2 linked regions of the Rhizobium lentis genome follow. The protein of the gene in region 1 interacts with the protein of each later gene in a pairwise test. Links are inferred from orthologs where the notes say so. Each region holds a gene or a part of one and is shown on either strand. Other genes may lie near its edges.

The links. The genes of interacting proteins can lie anywhere in the genome.
Region 2: the proteins of J0663_RS20335 (region 1) and mobA interact in binary tests that used the Escherichia coli proteins (3 or more experiments, as listed by UniProt). The link is inferred for Rhizobium lentis from one-to-one orthologs.

The regions. Positions count from the first base shown.
Region 1 is NZ_CP071454.1:4,159,434-4,167,167, reverse strand. Bases 3,217-6,175 are described here. They hold J0663_RS20335 (molybdopterin molybdotransferase MoeA), read right to left. Parts: upstream 5,329-6,175; coding sequence 4,105-5,328; downstream 3,217-4,104. Other genes in these bases: trpC (indole-3-glycerol phosphate synthase TrpC), read right to left, coding at 5,824-6,175; moaC (cyclic pyranopterin monophosphate synthase MoaC), read right to left, coding at 5,325-5,822; J0663_RS20340 (class I SAM-dependent methyltransferase), read left to right, coding at 3,433-4,098; J0663_RS20345 (DEAD/DEAH box helicase), read left to right, coding at 3,217-3,389. Outside these bases: J0663_RS20350 (CHASE2 domain-containing protein), read left to right, coding at 1-1,365; more of J0663_RS20345, read left to right, coding at 1,464-3,216; more of trpC, read right to left, coding at 6,176-6,636; trpD (anthranilate phosphoribosyltransferase), read right to left, coding at 6,646-7,662; J0663_RS20315 (SurA N-terminal domain-containing protein), read right to left, coding at 7,675-7,734. UniProt on the Escherichia coli protein: Catalyzes the insertion of molybdate into adenylated molybdopterin with the concomitant release of AMP.
Region 2 is NZ_CP071454.1:4,423,405-4,430,983, reverse strand. Bases 2,541-5,344 are described here. They hold mobA (molybdenum cofactor guanylyltransferase MobA), read right to left. Parts: upstream 4,356-5,344; coding sequence 3,726-4,355; downstream 2,541-3,725. Other genes in these bases: J0663_RS21615 (DMT family transporter), read right to left, coding at 4,378-5,286; mobB (molybdopterin-guanine dinucleotide biosynthesis protein B), read right to left, coding at 3,211-3,729; J0663_RS21630 (PAS domain-containing hybrid sensor histidine kinase/response regulator), read left to right, coding at 2,541-3,214. In the rest of the region: J0663_RS21635 (ATPase domain-containing protein), read left to right, coding at 1-1,152; more of J0663_RS21630, read left to right, coding at 1,127-2,540; J0663_RS21610 (SDR family oxidoreductase), read left to right, coding at 5,604-6,368; J0663_RS21605 (glucose 1-dehydrogenase), read right to left, coding at 6,672-7,454. UniProt on the Escherichia coli protein: Transfers a GMP moiety from GTP to Mo-molybdopterin (Mo-MPT) cofactor (Moco or molybdenum cofactor) to form Mo-molybdopterin guanine dinucleotide (Mo-MGD) cofactor.

The DNA of each region.
Region 1 (7,734 bases):
GCAGCTGTCGGTATCGTCAACGTCGTCACCGATCAGACCGGCACCCCTCGTTTCATTCCGCTGATCTCGCGCGCCTCGAACCGGCTGGATCCGGCTTTTCCGCTGCGCGTCGCCTCCGTGGCGCTCGGTGTCGATCCCAGCATCGAACGCGATGCCGTTGTCCTCGGGGCGCTGCGCATTCCGACGGATCTCGGCCAGCGCCTGCCCGTGACTTTCTACGGCCGACACGGCAGCATCGCCACCTTCAGCGCCGTCGATGCGTTGGATGGCAGGCTTCAGGCCGATGCTGTCGCCGGCCGCATCGTCGTCATCGGCTCGACCGTCACCGGCGGCGGCGACGTCTTCCCGACGCCTTTCGATCCCGTCATGCCGGGCGTCGAGGTGATGTCGACCGCAATTACCCATCTCGTCACCGGCGACGGCATGGTGCGCGACTACAGGATAAGGCTGATCGATGCCGGCACCGCCGTGGTCCTGCCGCTCATCCTCGTCTCACTGATCGCCTGGCGGCGGAGTGCGGCGGGCTATCTCATCATCGTACTGACGCTGGTCGTCTGGGCAATTTTCAATCTCTCGGCCTTTGTGCATGGCTATTGGCTGAGTGCGGCGCTGCCGATTGCCGCGGCGCTGCCACCGGCGTTGATCTTCGGTGCGGCCGAGCTCTGGCGCGACCGCGGCCGCGCCAGCCATTTCGCCGAGCAGAGCGCGCTGCTGCAGCGCATCGAGGCACCAGGTCTGGGAGAATGGCTGGCGCGCGATCCGAATTTCCTCGCCGAACCGGTGCGCCAGAACGCCGCCGTCGTCTTCATCGATCTCTCAGGCTTTACCGGCCTCAGCGAAAAACTCGGACCGGCCAAGGTGAGCGAGGTGCTGAGCGGCTTCTTCGAATTGATCGACGAGGAGGCGCGCGCCCATCACGGTGCCATTACCAGCTTCATGGGCGACGGGGCGATGGTCCTCTTCGGACTGCCGCAGCCTGCTGACGACGACGCCACCCGGGCCGTTGCCTGCGCTGTCAGGCTCTGCGAGCGCACAAGGTCCTGGCTTCGAACGCAAGCGGGCTTTGCCGACAAGATCGGCTTCAAGGTCGGCGCTCATTGCGGACCGATCGTCGCCTCGCGGCTTGGCAGCGGCGAAAGGCAGCAGATCACAGCGGCAGGCGATACGGTCAATGTCGGGAGCCGCCTGATGGAGGTCGCTGCCAGTCACGGTGTCGAGCTGGCCCTCAGCGCTGAAATCGTCCGCGCCGCCGGGCCAGACAGCGTGCTCCTCAAGTCCGGCCGGATCGAGGGTCCGATGGAAACGGCGCTGCGCGGCCGGGCAAGCCATATCGACGCCTGGCTGTGGCGCAGCCGCACGCTTTGACAATCGCTGCGGGAGCGGCTAGGAACGGCGCAAATATCCCGCCGGCTGGCTCCGGCCATGGCGCATTTTGCGCCTGATAGCTCCGAAAGATCGAACTCATGACAGAATTCAACGGCGTCGTTCCGGCGATCGCCAAGGCGTTGCAGAAGCGCGGTTACGCCGAACTTACCCCGGTGCAGCAGGCGATGCTCGACCCGGCGCTCGCTGCTTCCGACGCGCTGGTCTCGGCCCAGACCGGCTCCGGCAAGACCGTCGCCTTCGGACTGGCGCTGGCGCCGACGCTGCTCGACGGCCGCGATCGTTTCGGTGCTGCCGGCGCTCCGCTGGCGCTCGTCATCGCCCCGACGCGCGAGCTTGCCCTGCAGGTGAAGCGCGAGCTCGAATGGCTCTATGAAATGACCGGCGCGGTGGTATCAAGCTGCGTCGGCGGCATGGACATCCGCAGCGAGCGCCGGTCGCTCGAACGCGGCGCCCATATCGTCGTCGGCACGCCCGGCCGTCTCTGCGACCATATCCGCCGCCATGCGCTCGACATGTCGGAGCTGAAGGCAACCGTGCTCGACGAGGCCGACGAGATGCTCGATCTCGGTTTCCGCGAGGACCTGGAATTCATTCTCGAATCGGCGCCGGACGAGCGCCGGACGCTGATGTTTTCGGCCACCGTGCCGGCGGCAATCGCCAAGCTCGCCAAAAGCTATCAGCGTGACGCGGTACGCATCAGCACCGCGGCCGAGGAGAAGCAGCATGTCGATATCGAATATCGCGCGCTCGTCGTTGCTCCGAGCGACCGCGAGAACGCGATTATCAACGTGCTGCGTTATTATGAGGCGACCAACGCCATCGTCTTCTGTTCGACGCGCGCCGCCGTCAATCACCTGACCGCGCGCTTCAACAACCGCAATTTCTCCGTGGTGGCGCTGTCCGGCGAGCTGACGCAGAACGAACGCAGCCATGCGCTGCAGGCGATGCGCGACGGGCGCGCCCGCGTCTGCATCGCGACCGACGTTGCCGCCCGCGGCATAGATCTGCCGGGTCTCGATCTCGTCATCCATGCCGACCTGCCGACCAATCCGGAAACGCTGCTGCACCGCAGCGGCCGCACCGGCAGAGCGGGCCGCAAAGGCATCAGTGCCCTGATCGTGCCGCTGAGCGCGCGGCGCAAAGCCGAACGGCTGCTGGAGAATGCCGGGATTTCGGCTGCCTGGGCGCGGCCGCCGTCGGCCGAGGAGGTGAACGAACGCGACGACGAGCGGCTGCTTGCCGATCCGATCTTCCACGAAGCACCGCAGGAGGAAGAACAGGGACTGGTCCAGCAGCTGCTCGAAAGCCATGGCGCCGAGAAGCTTGCCGCCGCCTTTCTGCGCCTTTACCGCACCAACCATGCGGCGCCGGAAGACCTGATCGAGGTTTCGGTCTACGAAGACCGCAGCCGCAAACGCCGCGACAACGCCGCGCCTTACGAGCCGGCGCAAAAGGGACCGCGCGAGGATTTCGGCCCCAGCGTCTGGTTTTCCGTTTCGGTCGGACGCAAGCAGAACGCCGAGCCGCGCTGGCTGATCCCCATGCTCTGCCGCAACGGCAATGTCACGAAACGCGAGATCGGCGCGATCAAGATGCAACCCGAGGAAACCTATGTGGAGATCGCGGCCGCGAGCGCCGACAGCTTCCTCAATGCGATCGGACCGAACAAGGCGCTCGAACGCGGGATCCGCGTGACGCGGCTTTCCGGCACGCCCGACTTCAGCCGGGCACCGGCGCCGAAGGCCTATACCGGCAAGGCATCCCGTGACGAACGGCCGGGCGATGCGTTCCGCGACGAGCGGCCGAAGAAGAAGTTCGGCAAGGGTTCGAGTGGCGGTTATGCGGCAGCCGAGAATGGTGGCGGGGAAAGACGCGATGCCAAGCCCTGGAGCAAGAAATCCGACAAGCCCAGATATGACAAGCCGAAATTCGAGGGCGGCAAATATGAGGGCAAGGGCGGCGCTGGACCGAAAGGCAAGTTCTCCAAGAAGAAGCCCAGCTGATTTCGTTTCAGCATGACTTGATGATCGGCAGGGTCAGATGACGATGAAACGCTCCGGCATGCCAGATCTTGATCCGGTGACTTTCATCGAGGCCAATCTGCCGATCTCACCGGTCCCCTCCATCCCGGAGATCCTGTTGCACACCGCAGGGCCGGCGAGCGGGCTCTGGCGGCTGGCCGGCCGGGAAGAAGTCGATCCGCCGCCTTACTGGGCCTATCCCTGGGCCGGCGGCGCCGTGCTTGCCCGCCATCTGCTCGACCGGCCGGAAACGGTTTCCGGCCGTCGCGTTGTCGATCTCGGTGCCGGATCCGGTCTGGTTGCCATCGCAGCGGCGAGAGCCGGAGCACGCGCGGTCACCGCGGTCGATATTGATGCCAATGCCATTGCCGCGATCGGCCTGAATGCGGCGATCAATGGGGTCACTATTGCGGTCATCGCCGCCGATATCATCGAGGCATCCCCGCCGGAGACGGATGTTCTCGTGGTCGGCGACCTGTTCTACGATCCCGCCCTTGCCGTGCGCGTGATAGCCTTCCTGCGACGTTGCCAGGCGGCCGGCGTCGAAGTGCTGATCGGCGATCCAATGAGGGTCGATCTGCCCCAAACGGAACTCAGGCGAATCGCGACCCATGCGGTGGCCGATTTCGGCGGGCGCGCGGGTGGGAGAGCGGTGCAGGCAGGTGTCTTCTTGCTCTCGAGCGACGGTTGAAAGACTCTACGCCAGAAGATCCGGCCGCAGCAGCATGACCGGGCAGGTGGCTCCGGCCGGCAGCTCCGGCGCGTGCGGGGGGCGGATGATAAGGCAATCCGAATGGGCGAAGGTCTTCATCATCGACGAGTCCTGCTTGTCGAAGGGCTCGACAAGCCATTCTCCCGTGGCGGATTTCAAAAGTTTTGCCCTGATATAATCCTGCCGATGGTCGTTGGCGCGCAGTGTGACAGCGGCTTCCGCCGTGGCCTCGCGCCGCGCTGGCGGCAGGGAAGCGATCTTGCGGATCAGCGGCTCCAGGAATAGCAACGAACAAACGAGACTCGAAACCGGATTGCCGGGCAGGCCGAGCACATGCGTCTCGCCGAAGCTGCCGACCATCAGCGGCTTGCCGGGACGCATGGCGATGCGCCAGAAATCGAGCTGCATGCCGGCCTCAACAAGCGTCGCCTGCACCAGATCGTGGTCGCCGACCGATGCGCCGCCGAGGGTGACGATGACATCCACCTTGGCATTCCGTGCCTTGTCGATGGCGGCTGTGATCTTGGTCTTATCGTCAGGAACGATGCCGAGGTCGATGACATCGGCGCCGGCTTTGCGGGCAAGGGCCGCGATACCGAAGGTGTTGGAGGCGATGATCTGGGACGGGCCGGGCGTGCTTCCGGGCGGCAGCAATTCATCGCCGGTTGCGAGAATGGCGATCAGCGGGCGGCGCAGAACTTCGACATCGGGCCGGTTCATGCCGGCAGCCACCGTCAGCCGCGAGAAATCGAGCACGGTGCCGGCAGAGAGCACCACTTCGCCTTCGGCAAAATCCTGGCCGCGGGGGCGGATATGCTGGCCCTGCCGCACGGGGAAATTCGTTCTGATGCCGCCATCGATCTTCTCGGCATCCTCCTGCAGCAGGACGCTGTCTGCGCCAAGTGGAACAGGCGCACCGGTGAAGATGCGGACCGCCTCTCCCTTGCCCACGCTTCCCTCGAAGCCGCGGCCGGCGGAGGATGTGCCGATGACCTTCAGCTCGGCGCCCGGCTCCGGCGCGTCGTCGCGGCGCAGCGCATAACCATCCATGGCCGAAGCATTGAAGGGCGGCTGGGTCAGGCGCGCCGTCAGATCGGCCGCCAGGACGCGGCCTTCGGCTTCGGCGAGCGGCAGCGTCTCTGACGCAGCGACGGGCTTTGCATGGGAGAGCAAGCGATCCAAGGCCTCGGCGACAGGCAAGAGGTTCATCTTGCCTCCGGATGACGGAAATCGCCCGATTTGCCGCCGGACTTTTCGAGCAGCCGGATGCTGCCGATCTCCATGGCCTTGTCGGCGGCCTTGGCCATGTCGTAGATCGTCAGACAGGCGACTGAAACGGCCGTCAGCGCCTCCATCTCCACACCGGTCTTGCCGGTCAGCTTGGCGGTTGCCGTGACGCGCAGGCCGGGCAGGGCAGCATCTTCTTCGATCTCGACCGCGACCTTCGTCAACATCAGCGGATGGCAGAGCGGGATGAGATCGGCGGTGCGTTTTGCCGCCATGATGCCGGCAAGGCGCGCCGTGCCGATCACATCGCCCTTCTTGGCGTTGCCCTGGCGGATGAGCGCAAGGGTTTCCGGCGCCATCTTCACGCGGCCCTCGGCAGTGGCGATGCGCACCGTCTCGGTCTTATCGGAAACGTCGACCATGTGCGCTTCGCCGGAGGCGTCGATATGGGTGAGGCCGGGCTTCTCGCCGCTCATGTCATTCGGCCGCGAGGGCGGCTTCGCCAAAGAGCAGCGCGCGGGTGGCAGCCGCCACGTCGTCCTTGCGCATCAGGCTCTCGCCGACCAGGAAGGTATTGATGTCGACGGCCTGCAGGCGCTTGCAATCGGCATGGGTGAAGATTCCGCTTTCGCCGACCAGCAGTCGGTCGGCGGGAACCATGGCGGCCAGCGTCTCGCTGACTGTCAGGCTGACCTCGAAGGTCCGCAGATTGCGGTTGTTGATGCCGACGAGCGGCGAGGAAAGCTTCAGCGCCCGTTCCATTTCCGGTGCGTCGTGAACCTCGACCAGCACGTCCATGCCGAGCGAGAAAGCTTCGTCCTGCAGTCGCTCTGCATCGTCATCCGTCAGCGACGCCATGATCAGCAGAATGCAATCGGCACCCCAGGCGCGCGCCTCATGGACCTGGTAGGTCTCGAACATGAAATCCTTGCGCAGGGCAGGCAGGGCACAGGCGGCCCGCGCCGTCGTCAGGTATTCCGGGGCGCCCTGAAAACTCGGCGTGTCGGTCAGCACGGAAAGGCAGGCAGCGCCGCCGGCCTCATAGGCCCTCGCCAGCGCCGGCGGGTCGAAATCCGGGCGGATCAGCCCCTTGGACGGGCTCGCCTTCTTGATCTCGGCGATCAGACCGAAATGGCCGGCGTCACGCTTGGCAAGCAGCGCCCTATGGAAGCCGCGAGGCGCGGATTGGCCGGCCTGCATCGCCTTCAGGTCGGCGAGCGGTACGGCAGCCTTGGCCGCGGCGATTTCCTCGCGCTTGTAGAGTTCGATCTTCTTCAGGATATCGGTCATCGGCCAATCCTAGTCGATATCGTTGGAAACGGCGATGAGTTTGTCGAGAGCAAGTGCCGTGGCGCCGCTGTCCAGCGAATGCGCGGCAAGCGCCATGCCGTCACGGATCGTCTCGGCCTTGCCGGCGATCACCAGCGAGGCGGCGGCGTTGGCAAGCGAGACATCGCGATAGGCGTTCCTGGCGCCGCCGAGCACTTCGCGCAGCGCTGCGGCGTTGGCGACACCGTCACCGCCCTTGATGTCGGCGAGCATGCAGGGGCTGACGCCGAAATCGGCGGGCGACAGTTCGAAGCTGCGGATCCTGCCGTCTTCGAGCGCGGCGACTTTTGTGACGCCGGTCGTGGTGATTTCGTCCAGGCCGTCGCCATGAACCACCCAGACGCATTCGGAGCCGAGATCGCGCATGACTTCGGCAAGTGGAACCAGCCATTGCGGCGAGAAGACGCCGAGCAGTTGGCGACGGACGCCGGCCGGATTGGAGAGCGGCCCGAGAAGATTGAAGATGGTCCGCGTGGCCAGCTCCACCCGGGAGGGGCCGACATGACGCATGGCAGAGTGATGAAGCTGGGCGAACATGAAGCCGACGCCGGCTTCGGTGATGCAGCGGGAGATCGTCTCAGGGCCGGCATCGATATTGACGCCGAGAGCCGCCAGATTGTCTGCTGCGCCCGATTTCGAGCTCAGTGCCCGGTTGCCGTGCTTGGCGACGGGCACACCGGCGCCGGCCACGATCAGGGCAGCCAGTGTCGAAATATTGTAGGTGCCGCTGGCATCGCCGCCGGTGCCGACGATGTCGATGGCATCCGCCGGCGCGTCGACGGTCAGCATCTTCGACCGCATGGTGGTGACGGCGCCGACGATCTCGTCGACGGTTTCGCCACGCACTCGCAGCGCCATCAGGAAGCCGCCAATCTGCGAGGGCGTCGCCTGGCCCGACATCAGGATGTCGAAGGCGGCACGGGCCTCGTCACGCGTCAGCGGCTCGCGGCTTGCGACTTTGGCCAGGAACGGCTTCAGATCGGTCATAGGCCAAGTCTCCTAGCGGGCCGCCGTCTGTTCGGCGAGCGTCTGGTTGATCGAAGCCCCATACTGCGTCTG
Region 2 (7,579 bases), 260 kb from region 1 along the record:
ATCTTCGCGGCGTTCGAGCGGGTGAAGCCAAGCCGCGTGGTTCTCGACAGCCTGTCGGAGATAAGGCTGCTGGCCCAGAGCTCGCTGCGCTATCGCCGGCAAATCCTTGCGCTCAAGCATTACTTCGCCCGCCAGGGCGCGACAGTGCTTCTGCTCGACGACCTGACGTCCGACTTGCTCGACAAGACGGTGCACAGCGTGGTGCACGGCGTGATCCATCTCGAGGAACTGGCACCCGGCTATGGCTCCGAGAGGCGACGCCTGAGGGTCATAAAATATCGCGGGCAGGCCTTCCGGGGTGGCTACCATGATTTCACCATCCAAACCGGCGGCGTCGTCGTATTTCCGCGCCTGGTTGCGTCAGAGCACAGGACGAGTTACTCCCGCGACAACGTTTCGAGCGATATTGCGGAACTGGATCTTCTCCTGGGTGGCGGACTGGAGAGGGGATCAAGTACGTTGATCCTCGGGCCCGCCGGCACCGGCAAAAGCACCTTCTCCTTTCAATTTCTGGCAGCAGCGATCGGGCGAGGAGAGAAGGCGGCGGCCTTCATTTTCGATGAAGAACTCGGGCTGCTCTTCGGACGGCTCAAGGCGCTCGGCATGGATATCGAGGCGATGAGGGACTCGGGTCTCGTCCATATCGAGCAGGTTGACGCAGCCGAATTGTCGCCCGGCGAATTTGCGTATCGCGTGCGGGATTGCGTCGACAAGTCGGGTGCCAAGACCGTCCTCATCGACAGCATCAACGGATATCAGGCGGCGATGCCCGATGAAAATTCGTTGATCCTCCACATGCACGAACTGCTGCAATATTTGAACCGGCAAGGCGCGAACACCTTCCTGACCGTTGCCCAGCACGGGCTCGTCGGCGACATGAAGTCGCCGGTCGACGTCACCTATCTCGCCGATACCGTCATTCTGCTGCGTTATTTCGAGGCGGCCGGCAGGGTCCGCCGTGCCGTTTCGGTGATCAAGAAGAGGACGGGTTTCCACGAGGATACGATCCGGGAATATCGCATCGACGCGTCGGGCCTGACATTCGGAGGACCGCTCGCCGGATTCCAGGGAGTGCTGCGCGGCGTTCCGGAGTTTGTTTCAGACACGATGTCCCTCATGTCGCGCGATGGCGGGGATAGCGGCAATTCCTAATTCCGGCAAACCAAAGGCGCTGATCTACACTCCAACAGGGCGTGATGCCCTGGTGGCGGTATCTCTCGTGAACGAAGCCGGCGTGACAGCGGTTACTGCTCCGGACCTTCCGATGTTCGCAGCCTTGCTCGATGACGATGTCGCATTCGGCGTGCTGACGGAGGAGGCTGTCCGCTCAAGCGATCTGAAGCAGGTTGCAGCCTGGATTTCGGCGCAGCCAAGCTGGTCGGATCTGCCGTTCATCGTGCTCACCACGCGGGGCGGAGGGCCTGAGCGGAATCCCGCAGCTGCCAGACTTTCCGAGGTTCTTGCCAACGTTACCTTCCTGGAAAGACCTTTTCACGCGACCTCCTTCATCAGTATTGCCAGGACCGCGTTTCGGGGTCGGCTGCGGCAATACCAGGCACGCGCCCATCTCGAGGCGCTGAGCGAGGGGGAGCGGCGATTGCAAACCGCGCTTGCTGCCGGGCGCCTGGGTGCATGGGAGCTCGAACTCTCCTCGATGAATTTGTCAGCGTCCGATACCTGCAAGGCAGTCTTCGGCCGAGGGCCGCACGAGGAATTCACCTATGAGGACCTGGTAAAGAGCATCTATCCCGACGACCGACACCTCGTGCAGGCAAGCCTGGACCGGACGATCGAAACAGGACGCGATTATTCGGTCGAACACAGGACGATATGGCCGGACGGCTCTATTCACTGGGCGGAGGTGCACGCGCAGCTCTACACGGATCGCTATGGATCGGCAAAGAAGCTCGTCGGCGTTTCCTCCGATGCCACGGCGCGCAAGACCAGCGAGGAGAACCTCAGGCGGCTGAACGAGAGCCTCGAAGAGCGGGTGAGGGAGCGAACGGCCGAGGTCCATGCGGCTCACCAGAGCCTGCTCGAGCAGGTTGCCCAACGTGAGAAGGCGGAGGAGCAGCTTCGCCATTCGCAAAAGATGGAGGCCATCGGCCAACTCACCGGCGGCGTCGCACATGATTTCAACAATCTGCTGATGGTCGTTCTCGGCAATCTCGAACTGCTCGGCAAGCATGTCGCGGGAGACCGGAAAGCGTCGCGCTTGATCGATGGCGCGCTTCAGGGCGCCCGCCGCGGCGCGGCCCTGACGCAGCGTCTGTTGGCTTTCGCCAGACGGCAGGATCTGCAGGTGAAGCCAGTCGATCTGGCCGAGCTGGTATCGGGCATGAACGACCTGTTGCGTCGCTCGGTAGGATCGTCCGTCAGCATTGAAGCCCAGCTTCCGCCGGCGCTGCAGCCGGCGCTGGTCGATGCCAACCAGGTCGAATTGGCGCTGCTCAACCTTGCCGTCAACGCGCGCGATGCGATGCCGGATGGAGGCTCGCTGTCGATCTCGCTGCGCGAAGAACAGGTCATGGCTGTCGGCGGCGACCTCGGCCAGGGGACCTATATCGTCCTCAGTGTGACCGATAACGGCAGCGGGATGGACGAGGCGACGCTGAAGAAGGCCGTCGATCCCTTCTTCTCGACCAAGGAGCTTGGAAAGGGCACGGGCCTTGGGCTGTCGATGATCCATGGCCTTGCCGTTCAGCTCAACGGGGCGTTGCGCCTGGCGAGCAAACCCGGCGTGGGAACGACTGCCGAATTATGGCTTCCGGCGACGGAACGGCGCCCCGAACAGCCGGCTGAGACCGATATGGCCCCTGCGCAGGCCGCATCCAGGTTGAAGATCCTTCTGGTCGATGATGACACCTTGATCGCCATGAGTTCGGTCGAGATGCTTGAAGATCTCGGCCATGATGTCGTGGAAGCAAACTCCGGCTCGCAGGCGCTGGAACTTATCCGAAGCGGTGGGCATTTCGACGTGATGATTACCGACTATTCGATGCCCGGCATGACCGGCGCGCAGCTTGCACAGGCGGTGCGGACCATTCGGCCGAAACTGCCGATCGTGCTGGCGACAGGTTATGCCGATCTTCCTGCCGGCGCAGAGGTCGATCTTCCAAGGCTGGCAAAGCCGTACAACCAGGCCAAGCTTGCGAGGGAAATTCACAAGGCGTTGGCAAGCGAGATGGATCTGCCTCTGAAATCGGCGAGCTAAGGTCGAGCCTCAAGACCGACGATCTCAGCGATGAAATCGGCGATGGCGGCGGTGTCGTCGAGGTCGAAGACGGGCAGGGCCGTGTCCGTGACGGGATGATCGGTGGCGATGGCCGCGATATAGGGATCATCGGGCGCAAGCGGCGTACGGTTTGCCGCTTCGAGGCGGCGAGCCTCGATCTTCGGGATGGGCTCGCGCTTGTAGCCCTCGATCAGGACGAGGTCGCAGGGGGAAAGCCGGGCGAGAACCTCGTCGAATTCCGGTTCGGCGGCGCCTCGCAGCTCGTGCATGATGGCGTAGCGGGTGCCGGAGACGATGGTGACTTCGTGAGCGCCGGCCTGGCGGTGGCGGTAGCTGTCGGCACCGACCTTGTCGATGTCGAAATCATGATGGGCGTGCTTGATCGTCGAGATTTTATAGCCGCGGCGGGTGAACTCGGTCACCAGCCGGACGGCAAGCCCTGTCTTGCCGGAGTTCTTCCAGCCGGCGATGCCGAAGACTTTTGGTGCCGTCATGTGCGAAGGGCCTCCAGCCAGCGTTCCGCCTCGACGAGGTCGTCGGGCGTATTGATGTTGAAAAAGGGGTCGAGCAGGCTGGCGCGTGTCGGATGAAGCGGGAATGCCACTTCCGTAACGTCATGCCGCAACAGGAAGTCGCGCACGCGGCGCTTTTCGTCCGTGGCGATCCAGGCTTCGAGATCGGCCGCCAATGTCACCGGCCAGAGACCGAAGACCGGGTGGCTGCGGCCTTCGGAGGCGGCAATGGCGATCTGCGACGGGCGCTCGATCGCCGCCGCCAGCCGGACGACGAGATCGGCCGGGAAGAACGGGCAATCGACCGAAACAGTGACGACATGGCTGACCGAAGGGATGCCGGCGGCATAGACCATGGCTGCATGGATGCCGGCCATCGGCCCGGCCTTGCCGGCAATATGGTCGGGAACGACGGGCACATTCTCGCTGGCGGCATCGGCATTGACGGCAACGGAGAAGACCTGCGGCGCGAGCCGGGCCAGCACGTGGCGGAGCAGGCTCTGAGGCCCGAGGATCACGCCTGATTTGTCGCGGCCCATGCGCTGGGAGCGGCCGCCGGCCAGCACGACGCCTGCTATGTCGGATCCATCCAATGAGAACTCAGCCATCATCCTGCCTCGGAATGCTTCGTCACACCGGCACGCGCGGTTCGGATTCCTGCGCGATGGATGAAACGTGGCGCTTGGCCTCACGATAGAACGTATAGAGGCCGGAAGCGATGACGATTGCGGCACCCATCAGCGTCCAGCCGTCCGGCACTTCGGCGAAGAAGAAAAAGCCGAGCAGCGAGGAGAAGATCAGGCTGGTATAGCGGAACGGTGCAACGAAGGAGATTTCGCCGGTGCGCATGGCAAGGATGACCGACTGGTAGCCGACGAGGACAAGTACCGAAGCAAGCATGAGATGCCCGAGCGAGGTAAGGCTGACCGGCTGCCAGCCGCCGAGCACCGGGATGAGCAGCGCCCCGAAGAAGGAGGCGGAGGTGGCGGTGATGACGGTGATCATCAGCGAGGGAACTTCCGGATCGATCGAGCGGGTGGCGAGATCGCGGCCGGCCGTCGTCAGAACCGCGCCGACACAGAGGAGGGCGGCGGCGGTGAATCCTTCAGGGCCGGGGCGGATGATGATCATCACCCCGACGAGGCCGACAAGGATCGCCGACCAGCGCCGCCAGCCGACGGGTTCGCGGAAGAACAGCGCGGCGCCGAAGGTGACGACCAGCGGCAGCGACTGCAGGATCGCCGAGGCATTGGCGATCGGCATCATGCCGAGCGCGGTGATATAGGTGACGGCCGAGAGCATCTCGCAGACGATGCGGAGAATGATCATCGGCTTCAGCACGACACGCCAGGAGCGCAGCGCGCCCATTTTCCACGCGATCAGAAAGACGAGCAGGCTGGTGAAGAGGCCGCGCAGGAACATGATCTCGCCGGCATTCATATAGGCGATCACTGATTTGGAGAGTGCGTCGCTGGAGGAAAAGCCGGCCATCGCCATGCTCATATAGATGGCGCCCTCAGTATTGCGTGACCGCGGCATGAAGAGATTCCCTTACCTGTGCGCCCCTTCTTAGTCGGGAAGCTACATGAAGGGAATCGAATGAATGTCACACCCAGGATAAATCGATGATGCAGTGCACAAGGTCGCTCACGCTGCGGCCGGGGGCTCTTCGAAAACCGCGGCAAATGACCGTTTTATTTGGCGAATCCTCACTTCCCTCTCGACTCGGTTGCGAAACTCAGCGCTGACCAAGGCCGTCCGCTATCGGCGGCTTTGCTTCTGCGCGCGGGAAACGGGTGGCTGCGCCGCCTGATGTTTGAGATCTGGGATGCCTCAACAACCGAGGAGAAACGGACATGACGCTTCTGAAGGACAAGATTGCAATCATCACCGGTGCAAGCTCCGGCATCGGCCGCGCCGCGGCGAAGGTCTTTGCGCGGGAGGGCGCGAAGCTGGTGATCAACGGGAGGCGTGAGGATGCGCTCAACGCCGTCGTCGCAGAAATCGAGATGGATGGCGGCGAGGCTGTCGCCATTGCGGGCGATGTCAGGGACGAGGCGCTGCAGGTGAGGCTCGTCGACATGGCCATCTCGCGCTATGGCAGGCTCGATATCGCCTTCAACAATGCCGGCAGTATCGGCGAGATGGGGCCCGTCTCCGGCCTGTCGCTGGGGGGCTGGCGCGAAACGATCGAGACCAACCTGACCGCGGGCTTCCTCGGCGCCAAACATCAGTCGGCGGCGATGGGCGAGGGCGGATCGCTGATTTTCACCTCCACCTTCGTCGGCTACACCGCCGGCATGCCCGGCATCGGCGCCTATGCGGCAAGCAAGGCCGGTCTGATCGGTCTCGTGCAGGTGCTTGCCGCCGAACTCGCGTCGCGCAAGATCCGCGTCAACGCCCTTCTTCCCGGCGGCACTGATACGCCGGCCAGCATCACCAATGCGCCTGGTGCGACGGCGGAAGTGCTCGCTTTCGTGGAGGGGCTGCATGCGCTGAAACGCATGGCGCAGCCGGAAGAGATCGCCAATGCCGCGCTCTTCCTGGCGTCCGACCTGTCGAGCTTCGTGACGGGGACGGCGATGCTGGCGGATGGTGGGGTTTCGATCAGCCGGACGTAGGGTTGGTGAGGGGGCATTTGGCTCAGGCAATGAAGGGTGTGCCGTGTGGCCCCCTCATCTGCCTGCCGGCATCTTCTCCCCGCTGGGGAGAAGCGGAATCGCGGCGGCGCCTCGCTCCATTTGAGACGTTGCGATAGGTGTGGCTACCGTGCGTCTTGCTCCCCCTTCGCCCCAGCGGGGAGAAGATGCCCGGCAGGGCAGATGAGGGGGGTGAGGAGCGGAAGCGACGAACGCCTTGAGCGGCAAGCGAAAGGCAAATGACGTCAAGGTTCCGTCCAATTTCAGTGCCGCCACCCTTCACGCTTACGACATAATCAACCCGCCATCGACATTGATCGTCTGGCCGGTGATGTAGGCGGCGTCGTCGCTGGCGAGGAAGGTGACCAGGCCGGCGACGTCCTCGCCGGAGCCGGCGCGTTTCATCGGGATGCCTTCGACCCATTCCTTCATCAGTTCGCCGGGGCCGTAATTGCCGAGCAGCTTGCCCCAGGCCTGGTCGTTATAGGCCCACATATCCGTCTCGATGATGCCGGGGCAGAAGGCGTTGACGGTGATGTTTTCGGTCGCGACTTCCTTCGCCAGGCTCTGGGTGATGCCGACCACGCCCATTTTCGAGGCGGCATAGTGCGGCGTGAAGATGAAGCCGTCACGGGCCTGGCCGGAGGCGGTGTTGATGATGCGGCCGCCGCGCTTGTGCTTGCGCATTCGCGCAATGGCCTCCTGGGCGCAGAGGAAGACGCCCTTGGTGTTGACGGCCATGACCTTGTCCCATTCGTTTTCGGTCAGGTCCTCGACGCGGGCGATGGTGATGACGCCGGCGTTCTGGATCGAGACGTCGACGGTGCCGAATTCCTTTTCGGCCGTATCGTAAAGCGCCGTGACGCTCGCCTTGTCGGTAACGTCGCCAATGAAGGAGATCGCCTTGCCGCCTTCGGCCCTGATCCCTTCGGCAACGCCGTGGACCAGATCCTCATTGGCCGAGACGACGAGATTGGCGCCTTCGCGCGCAAAGCGCCTGGCGACGGCGGCGCCGATGCCGCGGCTGCCCCCGGTGATGACGACGGTCTTGTTTTCGAATCGTTTCATGCTCTTTCCTCGTATTCTCACACAAACGGCAGATCCGGGCGCGAACGACGGCCCCCGGCGTGAAGGGCGGGCAGACGGCGATATCGCACGCCGTCCTGCCCGTTATTCCCTTCAGCGCCTCGGTC